DNA from 2 places in the Pseudomonas sp. GGS8 genome. Region 1 is predicted to be linked to the other one. Evidence: riboswitches for the same ligand, from Rfam matches in the RefSeq annotation. Region 1 holds a riboswitch; the other holds the start of a gene.
What was found. A riboswitch is a leader RNA that binds a small molecule or an ion and turns the genes downstream of it on or off. The one in region 1 is predicted to bind cobalamin.

Region 1 (4,411 bases):
GCCGACGCTCGGCGCCTGGTGCGCGGCTTCGAGCAGGCGCCTCAGTAACTCGGGCTCGACCGTTCCGCCGCTGAAGTGGCGCATGTCACGGCGCTCTGCAATTGCGCGATAAACAGCTTCGCGTTCGGCTTCGGAAAATGTGTTGTCCGTCATGGCCTCTTCGCGAGCAGGCTCGCTCCCACATTAGATGGAGTGTTGCCCGACAAAACGCGGTCAACTGTGGGAGCGAGGCTGCTCGCGATGGCGGCCTCACGATCAGGCGCCAACAACGCAGCAATCGCCGCCGGATTGGACGGAAAATAAAAGTGCACATAAGAGGCCGTCATCCGCCCCTCACGATAAACCGCCTCCGCCCCTCGCCCGCCATTGGGGCTCAGACCACGCGCAATCGGCTCAAGCTCGGTGCTGGTCAACGAGTGGTGATAGGTGTGCCCGCGCAGCAAACCTTCGGGCAGTTCCACCGCCTGCAAGGCCAACGCCGCCAGACGCTTCTGCATCACCGCATCACCGGTCAGCAAGCCAACCAGCTCAGCGCGAGTACCCTCGACATCGGTCAACGAGTCCAGCAGGTACAACATGCCGCCACACTCGGCCAGCAACGGTTTGCCCGCCGAGTGGTGAGCGCGGATGGCATTTAACATCGGTGTGTTTTGTGACAACGCCACATGGTGCAATTCGGGGTAACCGCCCGGCAGATAAAGGCTGTCTGCCTCCGGCAACTCGCTGTCGCGAATCGGCGAGAAGAAAGACAATTCGGCCCCCATGGCTCGCAGCAGATCCAGGCTCGCGCCGTAGGTAAACGCGAAGGCTTCGTCCCGGGCCACGGCAATCCGCACACCGGCCAGCAACGGTTCGGCGGCGATCACTTCAGGTGCGGCAAACTCCACGGCCGGCGGCAACGTCACGTCGCAGCTGCTGGCCAGTGAGGCGGCCGCCGCATCGAGGCGCAGATCGAGGTCATTCAGCTCGCTGGCCTGCACCAGGCCGAGATGCCGACTCGGCAATTCGATGCCGGTTTCCCGGGATAAGGCGCCGTACCAGCGCAAGCCTTCTGTCAGGCTGCCTTCGAGCAATTGCGCATGACGCAGGGTGCCGACCCGGTTGGCCAACACACCGGCAAACGGCAAATCCGGCTGATAGCGCGCCAGGCCCAAGGCCAGCGCGCCAAAGGTCTGCGCCATCGCAGTGCCGTCGATCACGCCGAGCACCGGCACACCGAAATGCCGCGCCAGGTCAGCGCTGGACGGCGTACCGTCGAACAGCCCCATCACGCCTTCGATGAGAATCAGATCGGCTTCGCCAGCGGCTTCCCACAACAGACGACGACTTTCTTGCTCGCCGACCATCCACATGTCCAGTTGATAAACCGGTGCACCACTGGCGCGCTCGAGAATCATCGGGTCGAGAAAGTCCGGGCCGCATTTGAACACGCACACCTTGCGTCCCTGATTGCGATGCAAACGGGCGAGCGCAGCCGTGACGGTGGTCTTGCCCTGACCGGAAGCCGGCGCGGCAATCAGTACCGCCGGGCAATGACGTGGTTGAATCACAACTCGACGCCTTTTTGCGCTTTGATCCCGGCCTGGAAGGCGTGTTTGATCATGCCCATTTCGGTGACGGTATCAGCCAGTTCGATCATCTCCGGCTTGGCGCCACGGCCGGTGACCACCACATGCTGCATCGGCGGACGGGCCTGCAAGTCACTGAGCACCTGATCAAGATCGAGGTAACCGTGCTTGAGGGCGATGTTCAATTCATCGAGCACCACCAGGCCAATCGACGGATCGCTCAGCAGCTCGCGGGACACCGCCCAAGCGGCTTCGGCGGCGGCGATGTCACGCTGGCGGTCCTGGGTTTCCCAGGTGAAGCCCTCGCCCATCACATGAAAACGCACTTGCTCCGGAAAGCGCCGGAAGAACAGCTCCTCGCCAGTGCTGCTGCGCCCCTTGATGAACTGCACCACGCCGCACTGCATGCCGTGGCCCATGGAACGCGCGAGCATGCCGAACGCCGAACTGCTCTTGCCTTTGCCGTTGCCACTCAGCACCAGCAGCAGGCCGCATTCATTCGGCGAATTGGCGATGCGTTCGTCGATCACGGCCTTTTTGCGCAGCATGCGCGCCAGATGGCGTTCGTCACGATCAGGGGTATCAGTCATAGGGGAGCTCTCCGTTGAGGCTGGATAACGGCGGGCAGGCACAAGAATAGACGGCAAGAAGCCTGGCATCGCCCACCGTGATGCCGCTGAATGGATCAGGCCGGTCTCCGGGCTCATGAGCGGCGATTGGCCCGACTGCGCGCCTTCCCGCATCGTTCATCGACACAGTGGCATCAGGCGCAGTCTTCACTCATTTACCGTTGCGGGGGCAGCGCCGGGATCGTGATCATTCTTCGCTGGAAGAAATCCACTCACCGGCTTCCCTGTTTCACTCTGTCGACCACGGTCACAGAGCACCTGAAACAAGCCGCGAAGGTTAGAGGGTTGGGGGTGGAGCGTCAATTAAAGCCGGGGCACCGCTGAGCGAATAACTGCCGTCGATCAATTATCTGACGCCAATCTTGTGCCACACTGCCAGCAGTGATATCAAAGAGCCACAACCTCACAACACAATAACAAAGGTGAGCCACATGCAAGGCATGATCATCAGCAATCCGAAACTGGAATTCCTGCGCCCGGTGCTGGAACGCTGGTTTGACTGTATCGACCGCTACAACGCCGTGCGCGGCGATAACGATACGCCTTACTGGTACGACGAAAACGCCAACCTCGGCCTCCTCTCTGCCGCGGCCTGGATGGCGGAAATGGTCACGCTGCAGCAAACACCGACGCGCAAACAGACCGAAGAAGGCGAACGCAACGCCCACGCCGATCTGTTTATCGCCACCCGCGAAGAACGCGCGTACCTGCAGGTCACCCAGCGCTGGCCGCGGGTCAATAACCTGAACCTGACCCAGGCACTGGCGGACATCACCAGCGACGCGAAGCGCATCAGCTACGCCAGCGACCTGAAACTCGGCTGCCTGTTTGTCGCCCCACAAAAAGCCCAGCACAGCGCCACCCCGGAAGAACTCCAGGACATGCTCGACGACCTGCAAAAGGAACACACCTGCGCCGTGGCCTGGTATTTCCCTTACGCCTACCACAAGTTGCGCAATGAAGCCGGCAACTACCATCCGGGGATCGCCGTACTGCTCAAGGAAGCCCGCGGCTGACCGGTTGAACCATCGGGCGCCTACGCTTCTCTATGATTACGTCAATGCATTCATAGGGAAGATCAGTAATGCGCAAACCCCAGCTCGTTTTCATCATCGCGCTCGCCGGAGGGCTCGCCGCCTGCGGTGAAACCTCCAGCCTGCAAGTCTCGGACGGCACCGGACCGTCGCCCAAGCTGCCGGAACCGAACAAAACCCTGATCCCGACGGTGAACATTGCCCCGGCGATCGGCTGGCCTCAAGGTAAAAAACCCATCGCAGCAGCAGGGACTCAGGTGGCGGCGTTTGCCGAAGGCCTCGATCATCCGCGCTGGCTCTACGTGTTGCCCAACGGCGATGTGCTGGTGGCCGAAACCAACTCGCCACCCAAACCCGACGACGGCAAAGGCATTCGAGGCTGGATCATGGGCAAAGTCATGGGCCGTGCCGGGGCCGGCGTCCCCAGTCCGAACCGCATCACCCTGCTGCGGGACAAGGACCACGACGGCGTCACTGAAACCCGCACGGTGTTTCTGGAAAACCTCAACTCGCCCTTCGGCATGACTCTGGTCGGCAAAGACCTGTACGTCGCCGACACCGACCGCTTGCTGCGTTTCCACTATGAAAACGGCGAGACGGCGATCAAGTCCCAGCCGATCAAAGTGGTCGATTTGCCGGGCGGCACACTGAATCACCATTGGACCAAAAACGTCATCGCCAGCAAGGACGGCAGCAAGCTGTACGTCACCGTGGGCTCGAACAGCAACGTCGGTGAAAACGGCATGGATCAGGAGGAAGGTCGCGCGGCGATCTGGGAAGTGGATCGCGCCACCGGCAGTCATCGAATCTTCGCCTCGGGGATTCGTAATCCAAACGGTCTGGCCTGGGAGCCTCAGAGCGGCGCACTGTGGACCGCAGTCAACGAGCGGGATGAAATCGGCAGCGACCTGGTGCCGGACTACATCACTTCAGTGAAGGACGGCGGGTTCTACGGCTGGCCTTACAGCTATTACGGGCAACATGTCGATGTTCGCGTCGAACCACAAAACCCTGACCTGGTCGCCAAGGCCATCGCACCGGACTACGCGGTGGGCCCCCATACCGCGTCTCTGGGCCTGACGTTCGCCGAAGGCAGCAAGTTGCCCGCACCGTTCACTCAAGGTGCCTTCATCGGTCAGCATGGCTCATGGAACCGTAAACCGCACAGCGGCTACAAAGT
Region 2 (4,411 bases), 890 kb from region 1:
AACCCGGTTCATTGTCCTGGGCGCAGATCGCCTGAATCACCGGGATGTTGCGACGAAACGGCCGCAGGTGCGGCGCTTCGGGGCTGGATTGGGCGAAACCGGTGGTGTTGAGAATCACCCCCGCCTCGACTTCATCCAGCAAATCCTCGACCACCATCAGGCAGCCGGGTTCTTTCAGACTGGCCACGGCAATCGGCAATGGGTTGAGCCCCGCCGCCTGCAAACGCTGGCAGAAAATATCGATGAAACCGGTGTTCGCCGCCTGCAAGTGCGAGCGGTAAAACAGCACCGCCGCCACCGGCTGATCGACCTGCCAATCGGCTTGCCAATCCTTCAGTTGCGCGGGGCTTTTTTGCGGGTGGTAGATCGCGGTGCGCGGCAGGGTTTGTGGCTCCGCCCAGGCGTAATCGCGACCCAGCCAGCGATTGGCCAGACAGCGGAAAAAATCCAGGGCATTGGCCATGCCGCCCTGGCGCAAAAACTGCCAGAGCCGGTCGCGGTCTTCGGGAATCACCGTGCTCAGGTCGCTGAGTTCCGGGTCCGGGCGATCGTCGCCCGGCACCAGAATCAGCTGCACGCCCCGCTGGGACAGCTCCACCAGACGCTCGATGCCGTAACGCCAATAGGCGATGCCGCCGTGCAGCGAGATCAGAATCACCTTGGCGTGGCGCAGCACTTCGTCGACATAAAGATCGACCGAGGCGTGATTCTGCACCTGCATCGGGTTGGCCAGGCGCAGGCTCGGGTAATCGTCGGGCAGCTGTTGCGCCGCCTCGGCGAGCAACGCCAGGCTGGAATCGCCGCTGCACAGGATCACCAGCTCGGCGGGGGTTTGTCCAAGGTCGGCAATGTTGTCATCCGACACGAAACCGCCGGGCTGGGTCCTGAGCAGGTGCATGGGTTAAACGCTGAGCGCAGCGCGCAATTGCGCTTCGAGCTGAACGGCGTCCAACGCCTGACCGATCAACACCAGACGGGTGCTGCGCGCTTCCTCAGCGCCCCACTGGCGGTCGAAGTGTTTGTCGAAACGCGTGCCCACGCCCTGAATCAACAGGCGCATCGGCTTGTTTGGCACCGCCGCAAAACCTTTGACCCGCAGGATGCCGTGCTGGACCACCAGTTGCGTCAGCGCGTCCATCAGCAGACTTTCGTCGGCTTGCGGCAGCTCGATCGAGATCGAGTCGAACGCGTCATGGTCGTGATCGTGGTCGTCTTCACCTTCATGGTGATGATCGTGATGGCTGTGGCGGCTGTCGATGTGTTCTTCGGAACCGGCGCCGAGGCCGATCAGTACGTCCAATGGCAAGCGACCGCTGCTGGCTTCGATGACTTTCACCGCCGGCGGCAGCTCTTCGGCGACTTCCAGGCGCACGCGGGCCAGGTCTTCGGCGCTGATCAGGTCAGCCTTGTTGAGAATCACCAGGTCGGCGCTGGCCAGTTGGTCGGCGAACAGCTCGTGCAGCGGCGATTCGTGGTCCAGGTTCGGGTCGAGTTTGCGCTGGGCGTCCACTTGATCCGGGAACGCGGCGAAGGTGCCGGCAGCGACGGCCGGGCTATCGACCACGGTGATCACCGCGTCAACGGTGCAGGCGCTACGGATTTCCGGCCATTGGAAGGCTTGGACCAAAGGCTTTGGCAGGGCCAGGCCCGAGGTTTCGATGAGGATGTGGTCGAGGTCGCCGCGACGAGCAACCAACTCGCGCATCACCGGGAAGAATTCTTCCTGAACGGTGCAGCACAGGCAGCCGTTGGCCAATTCGTAGACGCGACCGCTGGCCTCTTCTTCCGTGCAGCCGATGGAGCATTGCTTGAGGATCTCACCGTCGATGCCCAGCTCGCCGAACTCGTTGACGATCACCGCGATGCGACGGCCCTGGGCGTTGTCGAGCATGTGCCGCAGCAAGGTGGTTTTGCCCGAACCGAGGAAGCCGGTAACGATGGTGACGGGGAGTTTGGCCAGTGTTTTCATCGGATGCCCTTTGGCAAGGTGGCGGGCATACGGGACGACAACCGGCAACGCGGGGGCGCGTGCCTGAAGAGTTCGCCACCGGATCACCCCGCCCGGTTGAAAGTGAGAATCTGTGTCGAGGCAGGTCTCCTGGCTGACGGTGTGCCGGGCGGGTCAGCCTGGCATTCGCTGCGCCTTCCCGCGAACCCGTTGCACGGGCTTGCAGTGGCGTGGCAGCGAACATCACCGTTCACAGTTGCGGGGGCAGCCGCGGCATCGACCGCGTTCCCTTCTTAGCTCCGGCAAACGCCGAAGAACCTCGAAAGCGCAAGGCTACGCATCGTGTGGGGGCGGGTCAATGTCTTGTCGGAGAATGCGATCACCCGTGGCGAGGGGGCTTGCCCCCGTTCGGCGGCGAAGCCGTCGCAAGACCTGCTTGCGGGGTATGCCTGAAAGAATACAGGGGGCCGCTTCGCTGCCCAACGCGGGCAAGCCCCCTCGCCACAGAGTTGAGAACCCTTGCCAATTGACTCCCCGCCCCCGCCCATGCTCTCCTACACGCCTTGTTACGGGTGCCCTTCACAGGGTGAAACGGGAAACCGGTGAATCATGTGCTTTACTCTAAAGCCATGTCAGTCCGGTGCTGCCCCCGCAACGGTAAGCGAGTGAAGCGTCAGATCCACTGTGTCGGTCATACGGCATGGGAAGGTGATGCTTGCAGGTTCAGGCGTTAGCCCTGCCCCTCGCGAGCCCGGAGACCGGCCCGCAACACAAAGTGACTTTTACGTTCACTGAATAACAAACCCGCGGTGGGCGGGCGCTGTTCGAAATCTCTGCGAGCCCTTGGCGTGCGGAGGTTTTCATGCGCTCTATTCACCCGCTGACAGACCAGAGGGAAGCGCCATGTCGATCATCAGCAGCACCGGCCACGCAACGGCCAGCACCACCACAACCCTGACTCAACGCCTGACCGCCGCCGTGTGTGCGTCGATCCTTGGCGCGTGCCTTGTGTATTTCGCCGGTTTCTCGCACATCGAAGCGGTACACAACGCCGCGCACGACACCCGTCACAGCTCTGCCTTTCCGTGCCATTGAGACCTGCTGACATGATCAAGCGTATTGCGCAAACCGCAGGTTTCACCGGGCTGCTGGCCGCGCTGCTATTGACCCTGCTGCAAAGCTTCTGGGTCGCCCCGCTGATTCTGCAGGCCGAAACCTACGAAAAATCCGAGCCGGCCGCTGTTGAAGTCCACGAACACGCCGCCGGTGCCGTCGCTCACACCCACGACGCCGAAGCCTGGGAACCGGAAGACGGCTGGCAGCGCGTGCTGTCCACTACCGGCGGTAACCTGGTGGTGGCCGTCGGTTTCGCCTTGATGCTCGCCGGTCTCTACACCTTGCGTGCACCGACCAAAACCTCTCAGGGCCTGCTCTGGGGCCTGGCCGGTTATGCGACGTTCGTGCTGGCACCGACTCTCGGCCTGCCGCCTGAGCTGCCGGGCACTGCCGCGGCTGATCTGGCGCAACGGCAAATCTGGTGGATCGGCACTGCCGCGTCTACAGCGGTCGGTATCGCGCTGATCGTATTCAGCCGTCACTGGCTGATGAAAGCTCTCGGCGTGGCGATCCTGGCCGTGCCGCATGTGATCGGCGCACCGCAACCGGAAGTCCATTCGATGCTGGCGCCGGAAGCCCTGGAAGCGCAATTCAAAATCGCTTCGCAGCTGACCAACGTGGCGTTCTGGCTGGCCCTGGGCCTGATCAGCGCCTGGTTGTTCCGCCGTAAAAGCGATGGCCATTACAGCGCATGACTGACGTCAGCGCAGCGCCGACCCTGGTGGTCGGCCTGGGCTGCCAGCGCGGCTGCCCCGTCAGCACGCTGCGGGCGCTGCTCGATCAGGCGTTACAGGCCCATCAAATCGAGCTTCGTGAGATCAAGGCCCTGGCCAGTATCGACCTGAAGCGCGATGAACCTGGCCTGATTCAACTGGCCGAACAGCTGGCATTGCCGTTGATGTATTTCAGCAGCGAACAATTGGCCGGTTATGAACCGCAACTCAGCCACCACTCGGACATCGCGTTCGAACGCACCGGCTGCTACGGCGTGGCCGAAAGTGCCGCGCTGGCCCTGGCCGAACAATTGGCTCAGGCACCGCCAAAGTTGCTGATTCCACGACAAAAATACGCCCAGGCCACCCTGGCATTGGCCAGCGCCGCGTAAAATCCCCGATAATCCCCGCCCTCGATCATGAGCATTCTTCATCTGGAGCATGCCCAAGCCCTATTTCTGACAGGAAACGACGATGACCGTCTACTTCATTGGCGCCGGCCCCGGCGACCCGGAACTGATCACCGTCAAAGGCCAGCGGCTGATTCGTAGCTGCCCGGTCATCATCTATGCCGGCTCCTTGGTCCCCGCCGCCGTGCTGGAAGGCCACCGGGCCGAACGGGTGGTCAACAGCG

Region 2: it holds a riboswitch for cobalamin, as region 1 does, so the genes downstream of both, cobW (cobalamin biosynthesis protein CobW) here and cobO (cob(I)yrinic acid a,c-diamide adenosyltransferase) in region 1, are expected to answer to the same signal.

What each region holds. Positions count from the first base shown of each region.
Region 1 covers NZ_JALJWF010000001.1:3,733,765-3,738,175, reverse strand. The annotation lists gene bluB (5,6-dimethylbenzimidazole synthase) at 1-153, opposite strand, end outside; gene J3D54_RS16920 (cobyrinate a,c-diamide synthase) at 150-1,550, opposite strand; gene cobO (cob(I)yrinic acid a,c-diamide adenosyltransferase) at 1,547-2,158, opposite strand; cobalamin riboswitch at 2,239-2,474, opposite strand; gene J3D54_RS16910 (hypothetical protein) at 2,629-3,213, shown strand; gene J3D54_RS16905 (sorbosone dehydrogenase family protein) at 3,282-4,411, shown strand, end outside.
Region 2 covers NZ_JALJWF010000001.1:4,627,935-4,632,345, reverse strand. The annotation lists gene cobN (cobaltochelatase subunit CobN) at 1-898, opposite strand, end outside; gene cobW (cobalamin biosynthesis protein CobW) at 902-1,969, opposite strand; cobalamin riboswitch at 2,071-2,285, opposite strand; cobalamin riboswitch at 2,502-2,730, shown strand; gene J3D54_RS20855 (CbtB-domain containing protein) at 2,852-3,043, shown strand; gene J3D54_RS20850 (CbtA family protein) at 3,055-3,759, shown strand; gene J3D54_RS20845 (cobalamin biosynthesis protein) at 3,756-4,169, shown strand; gene cobM (precorrin-4 C(11)-methyltransferase) at 4,252-4,411, shown strand, end outside.